Regions from separate parts of the Streptomyces kurssanovii genome, predicted to be linked through region 1. Evidence: predicted binding sites of a transcription regulator. Region 1 holds the regulator's gene; each other region holds the start of a gene.

Region 1 (4,779 bases):
CTGGCGGACGAGGTCCGCCTCGCCCGCAAGGTCCTCGGCGACGACCCGCGGCCGGTGCGGACGGTGTTCGTCGGCGGGGGCACTCCGACCCTGCTGGCCGCCGGTGATCTCGTACGGATGCTGGACGTGGTGCGTCAGGAGTTCGGCCTCGCCGACGACGCGGAGATCACGACGGAGGCGAACCCGGAATCCGTCGACCCCGCCTACCTGGCGGCCCTGCGGGAGGGCGGCTTCAACCGCGTCTCCTTCGGTATGCAGAGCGCACGGCAGCACGTGCTGAAGGTGCTCGACCGCACCCACACCCCCGGCCGGCCGGAGGCGTGCGTGGCGGAGGCCCGCGCCGCGGGCTTCGACCATGTGAACCTCGACCTGATCTACGGCACCCCGGGCGAGAGCGACGACGACTGGCGGGCCTCGCTGGAGTCCGCCGTGGGCGCGGGACCGGACCATGTGTCGGCGTACGCGCTGATCGTGGAGGAGGGCACACAGCTCGCTCGCCGCATCCGCCGCGGCGAGGTGCCCATGACCGACGACGACGTCCACGCCGACCGCTATCTGATCGCCGACGAGGTGCTCGGCGCGGCCGGCTACGACTGGTACGAGGTGTCCAACTGGGCCACCTCGCCGGAAGGCCGTTGTCTGCACAACGAGCTGTACTGGCGCGGCGCCGACTGGTGGGGCGCCGGCCCAGGGGCGCACAGCCACGTCGGCGGCGTGCGCTGGTGGAACGTGAAGCACCCGGGCGCGTACGCGGCCGCCCTGGCGGAGGGCCGCTCGCCCGGCGCGGGCCGCGAGCTCCTTCCCGAGGAGGACCGCCGCGTGGAGCGCATCCTGCTGGAGCTGCGGCTGCGTGAGGGCGTACCGCTGGACCTCCTGCGTGAGGCGGGCCTCGCGGCGGCCGCCCGTTCCCTGGCGGACGGGCTGCTGGAGCCCGGCCCGTACGAGGCCGGTCGCGCGGTGCTGACCCTGCGGGGACGGCTGCTGGCGGACGCGGTGGTGCGGGACCTGGTGGACTGATCACTCGCCGGGGTGAATCCGGGACCTTGCCCGGGCGTCCCCGCTAGTCGGACACCGTGACGAAGTCGATCAGCTCCTCGACCCGCCCCAGCAGCGCAGGCTCCAGGTCCTTGTAGCTCGTCACCTTCGACAGGATGTGCTGCCAGGCCGCGCCCGTGTTCTCCGGCCAGCCGAGGGCGCGGCACACGCCCGTCTTCCAGTCCTGTCCGCGCGGCACCGTGGGCCACGCCGGGATGCCCACAGAAGAGGGCTTCACCGCCTCCCACACGTCGATGTACGGGTGGCCCACCACCAGCACGTGCGGGTCCGTGACCGAGGCCGCGATACGCGACTCCTTGGAGCCCTCGACCAAGTGGTCCACCAGGACGCCGAGGCGGGCGTCGGGGCCGGGGGAGAAGTCCGCGACGATCGACGGCAGGTCGTCGACGCCCTCCAGGTACTCGACCACCACGCCCTCGATCCGCAGGTCGTCGCCCCACACCCGCTCCACGAGCTCGGCGTCGTGGCGGCCCTCCACGTAGATGCGGCCCGCACGCGCGACCCGCGCCCGGGCGCCGGGAACGGCGAGAGAGCCGGAGGCCGTACGGGACGGACGGGACGGGGCCGCTGGGGCCGGACGGACCAGCGTGACGACCTTGCCCTCCAGCAGGAAGCCCCGCGGCTCGAGCGGGAACACCCGGTGCTTGCCGAAGCGGTCCTCCAGGGTGACCGTCCCCGCCTCGCAGCGGATCACCGCGCCGCAGAAACCGGTCGACACCTCCTCGACCACCAGCTCAGGGTCGGCCGGGACCTCCGGCACGGGCTTCGACCGCTTCCACGGCGGCGTGAGATCAGGGCTGTAGCTGCGCATTCGCACGACGATACGGCCGCACGCCGCTACGACACGCCGAAACGCGCCGCCAGTTCGCCGCGCTGGGCCCGTACGAACGCCGCGTCCACCACCGCGCCGTGCCCGGGGACGTACAGGGCGTCCTCGCCGCCGAGGGCCAGCAGCCTGTCCAGGGCCGCGGGCCACCGGGGCCCGACGGCGTCGCTGCCGGCCTGCGGCTCCCCGGACTCCTCCACCAGGTCCCCGCAGAACACCACCTCCCGTTCGGCGGGCACCAGCAGCGCCAGGTCGTGGCCGGAGTGGCCGGGGCCCACATTGGCCAGCAGCACCTGACGGCCGCCCAGGTCGAGCGTCCACTCCCCGCACACCGCGTGCTGCGGCGCCACCACCATGTCCGCGGCCTCCGCCGCCTCCTCGGCAGCGACCCCGTGCCGGATCGCGGACGCGCGGAGCGCGTCCCGCTCCCGGCGCAGCAGCGTGTCCATGCCCACAGCCCCGTACACTTCCGCCCCCGCGAAGGCCGCCGTGCCCAGCACATGGTCGAAGTGGGGATGGCTGAGTGCGATGTGCGTCACTCGGCGCCCGCCCAGCAGCGCCTGCGCCTGGGCCCGCAGCTCGGCCCCCTCACGGAGCGTGGAGCCCGTGTCGTACATGAGCACCGCGTCCTCGCCGGCGACCAGGCCGACGGTCGCGTCCCATCCCGGGAGGCGGCGGCGGCCGACCCCCTCGGCCAGCCGTTCCCAGCCGAAGTCTTCCCAACTGACGTCCATACGGCGACGCTATCCGCATCACATCCGCATCGACCTGCGCGGGCCGCACGAGCGCGTGTCCGACCGCACGGTCGGCCACCCTTGCTACCCGCGTACCCGGCAGCCGTACACTGGCCGGGGGAATGCTGGCACTCGGGCGCACCGAGTGCCAGGACACACAGAGGAACCACAGCTGGAGGTGCGCGAATGCTCAGCGAACGCAGGCTCGAGGTGCTGCGCGCCATCGTCCAGGACTACGTCGGCACCGAGGAACCTGTCGGGTCCAAGGCCCTCACCGAGCGTCACAACCTCGGCGTCTCCCCGGCCACCGTCCGCAACGACATGGCCGTGCTGGAGGAGGAGGGCTTCATCGCCCAGCCTCACACGAGCGCCGGGCGGATCCCCACGGACAAGGGGTACCGGCTGTTCGTCGACCGGCTGGCCGGCGTCAAGCCGCTGTCGTCGCCGGAGCGCCGCGCCATCCAGAACTTCCTGGACGGGGCGGTCGACCTCGACGACGTCGTGGGACGTACGGTGCGGCTGCTGGCGCAGCTCACCCGGCAGGTCGCCGTCGTCCAGTACCCGTCGCTGACCCGGTCCACGGTCCGGCACGTGGAGCTCCTCTCCCTCGCGCCCGCCCGCCTGATGCTCGTGCTGATCACGGACACGGGCCGGGTCGAGCAGCGCATGATCGACTGCCCCGCCCCGTTCGGCGACACCTCGCTCGCGGACCTGCGGGCCCGGCTCAACAGCCGGGTCGTGGGACGCCGCTTCGCGGACGTGCCGCAGCTGGTGCAGGACCTTCCCGAATCCTTCGAGCACGAGGACCGCGGCACCGTCTCCACGGTGCTCTCCACCCTGCTCGAGACCCTGGTCGAGGAGACCGAGGAGCGGCTCGTGATCGGCGGCACCGCCAATCTGACCCGCTTCGGACACGACTTCCCGCTGACCATCCGGCCGGTGCTGGAGGCGCTCGAGGAGCATGTGGTGCTCCTGAAGCTGCTCGGCGAGGCGAATGAGTCGGGCGGTATGGGCATGACCGTACGTATCGGTCACGAGAACGCCCATGAAGGCCTCAACTCCACGTCCGTGGTCTCGGTCGGCTACGGTTCGGGCGACGAGGCAGTAGCGAAACTCGGCGTGGTCGGACCGACCCGCATGGACTACCCCGGAACGATGGGAGCGGTACGCGCAGTGGCACGTTACGTCGGACAGATCCTGGCGGAGTCGTAAGTGGCCACGGACTACTACGCCGTACTCGGCGTACGCCGCGACGCATCGCAGGACGAGATCAAGAAGGCCTTCCGCCGCCTCGCGCGCGAACTCCACCCGGACGTGAATCCGGACCCGAAGACGCAGGAGCGCTTCAAGGAGATCAACGCCGCGTACGAGGTGCTCTCGGACCCGCAGAAGAAGCAGGTCTACGACCTCGGCGGCGATCCGCTCTCGCAGGCGGGGGGCGGCGGCGCCGGAGGCTTCGGCGCGGGCGGCTTCGGCAACTTCTCCGACATCATGGACGCGTTCTTCGGCACGGCGTCGCAGCGCGGGCCGCGCTCGCGTACGCGCCGCGGCCAGGACGCGATGATCCGGCTGGAGATCGAGCTCAGCGAAGCGGCCTTCGGCACCACGAAGGACATCCAGGTCGACACGGCCGTCGTCTGCACGACGTGCTCCGGCGAAGGCGCGGCGCCCGGCACATCGGCGCAGACCTGCGACATGTGCCGCGGACGCGGCGAGGTCTCGCAGGTGACGCGGTCCTTCCTGGGCCAGGTCATGACGTCGCGGCCCTGCCCGCAGTGCCAGGGCTTCGGCACCGTCGTGCCGACCCCGTGCCCCGAGTGCGCCGGCGACGGCCGCATCCGGTCGCGGCGGACGCTGACCGTGAAGATCCCGGCCGGTGTCGACAACGGCACCCGGATCCAGCTCGCGGGCGAGGGCGAGGTCGGCCCCGGCGGCGGCCCCGCCGGTGACCTGTACGTCGAGATCCACGAGGTCGCCCACCCCGTCTTCCAGCGGCGCGGCGACGACCTGCACTGCACGGTGACGATCCCCATGACCGCGGCGGCGCTGGGCACGAAGTGCCCGCTCGAGACGCTCGACGGCGTGGAGGAGGTCGACATCCGCCCGGGCACGCAGTCCGGCCAGTCGATCCCGCTGCACGGCCGCGGCATCACGCACCTGCGC
Region 2 (4,779 bases), on a different contig from region 1:
CGGTCATGGACAAGTGGGTCGAGCAGACCCAGGGCAAGCGGACCACCGGCCACGCCGTCACGGGGAAGGACCGCAGCGACAGCAACCACTACGTCGACATCGTCGAGTTCCCCTCGTACGAGGAGGCGATGAAGAACTCGCACCTCCCGGAGACGGACAAGATGTTCCAGGAGATGGTGGCACTCTGCGACGGCATGCCCTCGTTCACCGACCTCGACGTGGTCCGGGAGGAACAGCTCAACGCGGCAACGGCCCGCCGCTTCTTCCACGAGATCGCGGCCGGCGGCAATCTGGACGCCATCGGCGAGGTCTTCGCCGACGACTACATCGACCACGACATCGCCAGCGAGGAGGACACCGAGGTCGGCCTGGAGGTCATACGCCGGGACCTCACCATGTGGCGCGGCGCCTTCGACGTCACCTTCGAGCTCGACCGGCAGATCACCCAAGGGGACGACGTCGTGACGCTGTGGACCTTCAGCGGCAGGCACAAGGCGGAGTTCCAGGGCATCCCGGCGACCGGAGAACAGTGCACCATCACCGGCACGACGATCTTCCGGTTCGAGGACGGGAAGATCAAGGAAGGCTGGTGGCACATGGACCTGATGCGGCTGATGCGCCAGCTCGGCGCCCTGTAGGCGGCTGCGACGTGGCAGCGGCAGACGGGGAAGGCCCCCGCCCCGCGCGCTGCGGGGACGGGGGCCTTCTCGGCGCTTGTCGCGTCAGTGGCTGTGGCCGTGACCGTGGCCGTGACCCGCGTCGCCCTCGTCCTCGGCCGGCTTCTCGACGACCAGGGTCTCGGTCGTGAGCAGCAGGGAGGCGATGGACGCCGCGTTCTCCAGAGCGGAGCGCGTGACCTTGACCGGGTCGATGACGCCGGCCTTGACCAGGTCGCCGTACTCGCCGGTGGCGGCGTTGAAGCCCTGACCCGCCTCGAGCTCGGCCACCTTGGCGGTGATGACGTAGCCCTCGAGGCCGGCGTTCTCGGCGATCCAGCGCAGCGGCTCGACGGCGGCGCGGCGGACGACGGCGACACCGGTGGCCTCGTCGCCCTCCTTGCCCAGGTTGCCCTCGAGCACCTTCACGGCGTGGACGAGCGCGGAGCCACCACCGGAGACGATGCCCTCCTCGACCGCGGCGCGGGTCGCGGAGATGGCGTCCTCGAGACGGTGCTTCTTCTCCTTCAGCTCCACCTCGGTGGCGGCGCCGACCTTGATCACGCACACGCCGCCGGCCAGCTTCGCGAGGCGCTCCTGGAGCTTCTCGCGGTCCCAGTCGGAGTCGGTGGACTCGATCTCGGCCTTGATCTGGTTGACGCGGCCCGCGACGTCCTCGGACTTGCCGCCACCGTCGACGATGGTGGTGTCGTCCTTGGTGATGGTCACGCGGCGGGCGGTGCCCAGCACGTCCAGACCGGCCTGGTCGAGCTTGAGGCCGACCTCTTCGGCGATGACGGTGGCACCGGTGAGGGTGGCCATGTCGCCGAGCATCGCCTTGCGGCGGTCGCCGAAGCCGGGGGCCTTGACGGCCACCGCGTTGAAGGTGCCGCGGATCTTGTTCACGACGAGGGTGGAGAGCGCCTCGCCCTCGACATCCTCGGCGATGATCAGCAGCGGCTTGGAGCCACCGGCCTGGATGACCTTCTCCAGCAGCGGCAGCATGTCCTGGATGGAGGTGATCTTGCCCTGGTGGATCAGGATGTACGGGTCGTCGAGGACGGCCTCCATACGCTCCTGGTCGGTCACCATGTACGGGGACAGGTAGCCCTTGTCGAAGGCCATGCCCTCGGTGAAGTCGAGCTCCAGACCGAAGGTGTTGGACTCCTCGACGGTGATGACACCGTCCTTGCCGACCTTGTCCATCGCCTCGGCGATGAGCTCGCCGACCTGCTGGTCCTGCGCGGAGAGCGCGGCCACGGCGGCGATGTCGGCCTTGTCCTCGATCGGGCGGGCGGTCGCGAGGAGCTCCTCGGACACGGCCTTGACCGCGGCGTCGATGCCCTTCTTCAGGGCGGCCGGGGAGGCACCGGCGGCGACGTTGCGCAGACCCTCGCGGACCAGCGCCTGGGCCAGCACGGTGGCGGTGGTCGTACCGTCACCCGCGATGTCGTTGGTCTTGGTCGCCACCTCCTTCACCAGCTGGGCGCCCAGGTTCTCGTACGGGTCCTCGATCTCGACCTCGCGGGCGATGGTGACGCCGTCGTTGGTGATGGTGGGAGCGCCGAACTTCTTGTCGATGACGACGTTGCGGCCGCGGGGGCCGATCGTCACCTTGACCGTGTCGGCAAGCTTGTTGACGCCGCGCTCGAGGGCGCGACGGGCGTCCTCGTCGAACTTCAGGATCTTCGCCATGGGAGCGGTTCAGCCCTCTCGGATTTCGTGTTCAAAGAACTGCGCCCCTCGCCGCCCGGCATCAGCGGGGTGGCCAGGGGCGCAGCTCAGAGGCAGAACTGGCGCGGAATCCCAGGGGTCGATGACCCCTGAGCGCGCCCCTGCTTTTCTACTTCTCGACGATCGCGAGCACGTCGCGGGCCGAGAGGACGAGGTACTCCTCGCCGCTGTACTTCACTTCGGTGCCGCCGTACTTGCTGTACAGCACGATGTCGCCGGTCTTCACGTCGAGCGGCAGGCGCTCGCCGTTCTCGAAGCGGCCCGGGCCCACGGCCAGGACGACGCCCTCCTGGGGCTTCTCCTTGGCGGTGTCCGGAATAACCAGGCCAGAGGCCGTGGTCTGCTCGGCGTCGAGCGGCTGGACCACAATGCGGTCCTCGAGCGGCTTGATGGCAACCTTGGAGCTGGCGGTCGTCACGATCCGACCTCCCCCTTCGGAGATCACGGGGTTAACTGATCTGAGGTGGCGACCAGGTCGATCCGTCGTCGCGGGTGCCGGACCTGCCCGTCGCTGTGTTGGCACTCTCACTTGGTGAGTGCCAGGGCCGAGACTATGACTGCGATTAGCACTCGGTCAAGCGGAGTGCCAATGCGAGACCGCGTGGCGTTCCGATTCGGACTCCGGGCCGGCCGCTGCCCCGCGTCCCGGCCACGGCCCCCGGCCGCTCGACGGCCTCGGGCTCAGACGTAGTCCTCGAGCCTGGCCACGGCGTAGCCCTTCTCCGTGATCGTCCGCATCACCCGCCGGATCATGTCCGGCATGCTGCCCGCCCAGTCCTCCTCGCCACGGAAGTGCGTGAGGATGATGTCGCCCGGGTGCAGGTCCCGGTCCCACTCGCGCCACTCCATGTGGTCGGGGAACGCTTCCGAGGCCCACAGCGGCACGGCCTCGATCCCGCACTTCTTGGCGACGCGCAGGGTGTCCTTGTTGTAGTTCCCGTACGGCGGGCGCATCAGCCGCGGCCGGCTCCCGTACCGCTTCTCCAGCTTGTCCTGCTGGCCGCAGATCTCACGCTTCTGCTCGGCGTACGAAAGCCCGGGCAGATAAGGGTGGTTGAGCGTGTGGTTGTGCAGGGCCACTCCGCCGTCCCGCATCTTCTCGAAGTAGCCGTAGTCGTCGTTGATGACGTAGTCGCTCAGGAACGCGCTGTACGGGATCCGCAGGTCGGACATCATCCGCAGCAGTTCGGGGTCCTTCTCCGCGCCGTCGTCGATCGTCAGGAAGACGATCTTCTCCTTCGTCGGGACGGTGGTGAACACGGGCGGCAGCCCCTCCCCGCCCTTCACCTCGAACCCCTTGCGGGTGGTGATCCGCGGCTTGACGGCGGGCGGCGGCGGCGCCGCCAGCGGCGTCCGCTCGAGCCCCCACTTCTTCGCGGCGGCGGCGCGGGCCTTCTGGCTGATCGCGGCCTTCTCCCGGTGCGCCGACCCGCCACCGGCGGCCTCGCGGGCCTTCCGGGCGTCCGGCTTCTGCGCCTGCGGGCCCCGTCGCGCTTCCTTCTCGGCGGCGGGCCGGGCCGAGCGGGGGGCCTCGGGCGGCCCCTCGGCCGCACAGCCGGAGCCGAGCGCGGCGACGACGAGCGAGACAAGGGCCGCACGGACCCGATACGCTCTCAGTTTTCCCTTTTGTCGTACTAGCTGCATGGCGACGCATCCTGTCAGCGCGCCACCCGCTCACCCGTCCGACACCGCCGTCATGAGCGCACCATCCCCCACCTGGCCCACAATGGCCCGGTGAACGACCTCGATCCGCTCGCCGCCTTCACCGCACTGCGCACCGAGGAGGGCGAAGCGCTGCTGGCCTCGCTGGCCTCCTACGACCCCGCCCGTGAACTGGCCGTCGCGACCCGCCTGCGACGCGAGCACCCGGCAGCCCTGGTCTCGGCTGCGCTGGGGCAGGCCCGGCTGCGGCAGCGGGCGGCGGCGAAGTTCGGCGAGGAGGACGCCCGCCGGATGTTCTTCACCCCGAACGGCGTCGAGCAGTCCACCCGCCGCTCCGTCGCGGACCACCGGGCCGCGCGGTTCGCCGCGCTCGGGGTGCGCAGCGTCGCGGACCTGTGCAGCGGCATCGGCGGCGACGCGATCGCCCTGGCCCGGGCGGGCATCTCGGTCCTGGCCGTCGACCGCGACCCGCTCACGGCGGAAGTCGCACGTGCGAACGCCGAAGCGCTGGGCCTGTCCGCCCTGGTCGAGGTCCGCCGCGCGGACGTCACGGACATCGACACCACTCCGTACGACGCGGTCTTCGCCGACCCGGCCCGCCGCGGCGGACGTGGCCGCATCTTCGATCCGGAGGCGTACTCCCCGCCCCTGTCCTGGGCGATCGGCGCGGCCCGCGGCCGCCCCCACGCAGCCCTGAAGGTCGCCCCGGGCATCCCCCACGAGGCGG
Region 3 (4,779 bases), on a different contig from region 1:
GAAGTCGGGGAAGACGTCCTCGACGCCGACCGCGTAGTTCGCCAGCCAGCCCCGCGCGACCCGCTCCGGATCGGGGTCGTCGTTGCTGTCGAGGACCCACCGGTCCGTGCGGTGGGGGAACATCTGCGCGTAGGCGGCACCGGCGTAGGTGCCGTAGGAGACGCCCCACGCGGACAGTTTCCGCTCTCCGAGCGCCTCGCGGATACGGTCGATGTCGCGCGCCTCGTTGCGGGTGCTGACGGTACGCAGGACCTCGCCGCCGTTCTCGGCACAGGCGTCGGCGAGGCGGCGGCCGGCGGCGACGTTGTGGTCGACGGAGCCGTCGGGGGCCGGCCAGGGGCGCAGGCGCTCCATGGCGAGGTCCTCGTGCGGGAGGTCGCAGCTGACGGGTGCGGACCGCCCGACGCCGCGCGGGTCGAAGCTGACGACGTCGTACGCGTCGCGCACCGACTGCGGCAGGGCCTTCCCCCGCCGTGAGGGCTCGTGCAGACCGGGGTTGCCCGGTCCGCCCGGGATGATCAGCAGGGTGCCGCGCCGGGCCTCGGGCTTCTCGCTGCGCAGCCGGGACACGGCGAGCGCGATGTGCGGGCCGCGCGGCTCGGCGTGGTCCAGCGGCACGGACACGGTCCCGCACTCCTGCCGCGGGTCCAGCCCGGTCCCGGGGCAGGGGCCCCACCGGACGGTCGACACGGGACGGCCGGTCGCCTCCGCGGACGGCGCGGGGAGGGCGACCAGCGTGGTCGCGAGGGCGGGCAGCGTCAACGCGACGGTGACGGCGGGACGGAGCCGGAACGTTCGGGTGATTGCCATGGCACGACCCTCCCGGATTTACGCTCCCGGCCCCACGGGACCAACTGCCGTATCCGGCAGGGGGTTTGCCCCACCTCGAGCCGGTCACCCCCAGGGGCGGACTCCGGGCCCACGTCCGCGCCCGGGCGCGGGCGTACGTCGTGCCCCGTGCGCCGCCGGGGAACGCCCGAGGGCGGCACCCCCGTGCAGGGGTGCCGCCCTCGGTGTGAAACCGGTCCGCCGATCCGCGAGCGGATCAGAAGTCCATGTCACCGCCCGGCATGCCGCCCGGAGCGGCCGCGGCGGCCTTCTCCGGCTTGTCGGCGATGACGGCCTCGGTGGTCAGGAACAGCGCCGCGATGGAGGCCGCGTTCTGCAGAGCAGAGCGGGTCACCTTCGCGGGGTCGATGATGCCCTCGGCGATCATGTCGACGTACTCACCGGTCGCGGCGTTCAGGCCGTGGCCGACGGGCAGGTTGCGCACCTTCTCGACGATGACGCCACCCTCGAGACCACCGTTGACGGCGATCTGCTTGAGCGGGGCCTCCAGCGCGAGCTTCACGGCGTTGGCGCCGGTCGCCTCGTCGCCCTGGAGCTCGAGCTTCTCGAAGACCGAGGAGGCCTGGAGCAGGGCCACGCCACCACCGGCGACGATGCCCTCCTCGACGGCCGCCTTCGCGTTGCGAACGGCGTCCTCGATGCGGTGCTTGCGCTCCTTGAGCTCGACCTCGGTCGCCGCGCCGGCCTTGATGACGGCCACGCCGCCGGCCAGCTTCGCGAGGCGCTCCTGGAGCTTCTCGCGGTCGTAGTCCGAGTCGCTGTTCTCGATCTCGGCACGGATCTGGTTGACGCGACCCTGGACCTGGTCGCTGTCACCGGCACCGTCGACGATCGTGGTCTCGTCCTTGGTGATGACGACCTTGCGGGCGCGGCCCAGCAGGTCCAGGCCGGCGTTCTCGAGCTTGAGGCCGACCTCCTCGGAGATGACCGTGCCGCCCGTGAGGATGGCGATGTCGTTCAGCATGGCCTTGCGGCGGTCGCCGAAGCCCGGGGCCTTGACGGCGACGGACTTGAAGGTGCCGCGGATCTTGTTGACGACCAGGGTCGACAGGGCCTCACCCTCGACGTCCTCGGCGATGATCAGCAGCGGCTTGCCGGACTGCATGACCTTCTCCAGCAGCGGAAGGAGGTCCTTCACGTTGCCGACCTTGGAGTTGACGATCAGGATGTACGGGTCGTCCAGGGACGCCTCCATACGCTCCATGTCGGTGGCGAAGTACGCCGAGATGTAGCCCTTGTCGAAGCGCATACCCTCGGTGAGCTCGAGCTCCAGACCGAAGGTCTGGGACTCCTCGACGGTGATGACGCCTTCCTTGCCGACCTTGTCCATGGCCTCGGCGATGAGCTCACCGATCTGGACATCAGCGGCGGAGATGGAGGCGGTGGAGGCGATCTGCTCCTTGGTCTCCACGTCCTTGGCCTGCTCGAGCAGGGCGCCGGAGACGGCCTCGACGGCCTTCTCGATGCCGCGCTTCAGGGCCATCGGGTTGGCGCCGGCGGCCACGTTGCGCAGGCCCTCACGGACGAGCGCCTGGGCGAGGACGGTCGCGGTGGTCGTACCGTCACCGGCGACGTCGTCCGTCTTCTTGGCGACTTCCTTGACCAGCTCGGCGCCGATCTTCTCGTACGGGTCCTCGAGCTCGATCTCCTTGGCGATGGAAACACCATCGTTGGTGATCGTGGGGGCGCCCCACTTCTTCTCGAGGACGACGTTGCGACCCTTGGGGCCAAGGGTGACCTTGACGGCGTCGGCGAGCTGGTTCATCCCGCGCTCGAGACCGCGCCGTGCCTCCTCGTCGAACGCGATGATCTTGGCCATGTGAAGTGGTCCTCCCGGACTGGGGTGGATTGCTTCGGATCGCATCCGGCGCCCGCGACGGACGGCCTGCGCGCCTTGTGGTTCCTTGCCCCACCAGGCTCACGGACCTCACCGACCCGATCCAAGTTCTGTCACTCTCACTGGGAGAGTGCTAACGCCAATGATTAGCACTCGACCCCTGAGAGTGCAAGCGCCTTCGAAGGCTCCATGAGGGCCGGCGGTCGGTGGGGACACCACCCGGGCGAAGCTCTGGGGGAGGGTGGACGCACGCGCGCCTCCGATGAAGGCTCGGCGGCCGCGGCGGTGTCCGGACACGCGTGAGGGGCCCGCTTCCCGGTGGCCGGGAGGCGAGCCCCTCATGCGTGAGTGCGTCGGTGGCCGATCGCGCCTCGATCAGTTGGATCAGACGGCGAGCTTGACCATGTCCGCCTGCGGACCCTTCTGGCCCTGCGAGATCTCGAATTCGACTCGCTGACCTTCTTCAAGGGTGCGGTATCCGTCCATCTGGATCGCGCTGTAGTGGACGAAAACATCCGCACCACCGTCGACCGCGATGAAGCCGTACCCCTTCTCCGCGTTGAACCACTTGACGGTGCCCTGAGCCATGCCTAACTCCCCTATTACTGGCCCTTGCGCAGGACCGCACTTCGCGGACCCGGGTCAGACCTCCACCCCAGCAGGAGGGGTGTGCGCCGGAACGCGTCGACCGCGGCTGAATGTATCTGCCCAACTGCCCTCTGCAACAGGTCAATCGGACGAGAAATCTGGGCAGGACCGAACGACCGATCCGTGTCAATTCATGGAATTCCGGGGCAAGTCGGGCCCGGCAAATAACGCCTAAGTGGCAATTCGATCGCATGGTTTGGCCGCATTCTTGCGGAACTTGAAGGCATTCTCGAGCGGCCGGCGAAGGGGGCTTCCCAAACTCTACCGCGCTCAACCATGCAGAATTGCCCCCTCCGCTTCTCTGGCGGAGGGGGCAATTCAGTAACTGCGGGTAAATCCCTGGGGAAAGCTTGGCGTCCGCTCCCCCGATACCGTCAGCCGCCGGCGACGGCGGGGATGATCGACACGCCCGCACCGTCCGGCGTGGCCGTCTCGAGGCCCTGCTCGAAACGGACATCGTCGTCGTTCACGTACACGTTGACGAACCGGCGCAGCTTGCCCTGGTCGTCCAGGACACGGGCGGCGATGCCCGTGTGGTTCTTCTCCAGGTCCGCGATGACCTCGGCGAGGGTCGCGCCCTCCGCCGGGACCTCGGCCCGGCCGCCCGTGTACGTACGGAGGATGGTGGGGATGCGGACGTTGACGCTCATGTTCGTCACCTCTCGGCGGAGTACGGCGTGGCAGTGCGGAGCAAGGTTCTCAGTGGGCGGCCAGGCCCGCGTCGCGGAACGCGGCCAGGCTCGGGCGGATGACGGCGGTCGCCTGCGAGGTCTCCGCGACGGCGTCGAGGGTCTTGAGACCGTCGCCGGTGTTGAGCACGACGGTGGTGAGCGCCGGGTCGAGCAGGCCCGCCTCGATCAGCTTCTTCGTCACACCCACCGTCACGCCACCGGCCGTCTCGGCGAAGATGCCCTCGGTGCGGGCCAGCAGCTTGATCGCGTCGACGACCTGCTCGTCGTTCACGTCCTCGACGGCTCCGCCCGTGCGACGCGCGATGTCCAGCACGTACGGGCCGTCGGCCGGGTTGCCGATGGCGAGGGACTTGGCGATGGTGTTCGGCTTCTGGGGCCGCACGACGTCGTGACCGGCCTTGAAGGCGGTCGACACCGGCGAACAGCCCTCGGCCTGGGCGCCGAAGATCTTGTACGGCTTGTCCTCGACGAGCCCGAGCTTGATCAGCTCCTGAAGACCCTTGTCGATCTTCGTGAGCTGGGAGCCGGAGGCGATCGGGACGACCAGCTGGTCCGGCAGCCGCCAGCCGAGCTGCTCGCAGATCTCGTACGCGAGGGTCTTGGAGCCCTCCGCGTAGTACGGGCGGAGGTTGACGTTGACGAAGCCCCAGCCCTCGCCCAGCGGGTCGCCGATGAGCTCGGAGCAGAAGCGGTTCACGTCGTCGTAGTTGCCCTCGATGCCGACGAGCTCGCCGCCGTACACCGCGGCCATGA

The links. The regulator HrcA, encoded in region 1, represses chaperone genes, less so after heat shock. The targets are predictions, from matches to a motif close to TTNGCACTCNGNNNNNCNGAGTGCNAA.
Region 2: a site for HrcA is predicted at 2,954-2,980, ahead of groES (co-chaperone GroES). Genes of this name have one in related genera too.
Region 3: a site for HrcA is predicted at 2,797-2,823, ahead of groL (chaperonin GroEL). Genes of this name have one in related genera too.

The regions. Positions count from the first base shown of each region.
Region 1 is NZ_JBFAQK010000064.1:23,570-28,348, forward strand. It holds gene hemW (radical SAM family heme chaperone HemW) at 1-1,017, shown strand, start outside; gene AB0K36_RS29760 (DUF3097 domain-containing protein) at 1,061-1,867, opposite strand; gene AB0K36_RS29765 (MBL fold metallo-hydrolase) at 1,894-2,616, opposite strand; gene hrcA (heat-inducible transcriptional repressor HrcA) at 2,803-3,828, shown strand; gene dnaJ (molecular chaperone DnaJ) at 3,829-4,779, shown strand, end outside.
Region 2 is NZ_JBFAQK010000001.1:227,701-232,479, reverse strand. It holds gene AB0K36_RS01175 (ester cyclase) at 1-638, shown strand, start outside; gene groL (chaperonin GroEL) at 723-2,351, opposite strand; gene groES (co-chaperone GroES) at 2,500-2,808, opposite strand; gene AB0K36_RS01160 (polysaccharide deacetylase family protein) at 3,072-4,034, opposite strand; gene AB0K36_RS01155 (THUMP-like domain-containing protein) at 4,125-4,779, shown strand, end outside.
Region 3 is NZ_JBFAQK010000008.1:118,304-123,082, reverse strand. It holds gene AB0K36_RS09295 (alpha/beta hydrolase) at 1-810, opposite strand, end outside; gene groL (chaperonin GroEL) at 1,046-2,668, opposite strand; gene AB0K36_RS09285 (cold-shock protein) at 3,071-3,274, opposite strand; gene AB0K36_RS09280 (MoaD/ThiS family protein) at 3,709-3,984, opposite strand; gene thrC (threonine synthase) at 4,034-4,779, opposite strand, start outside.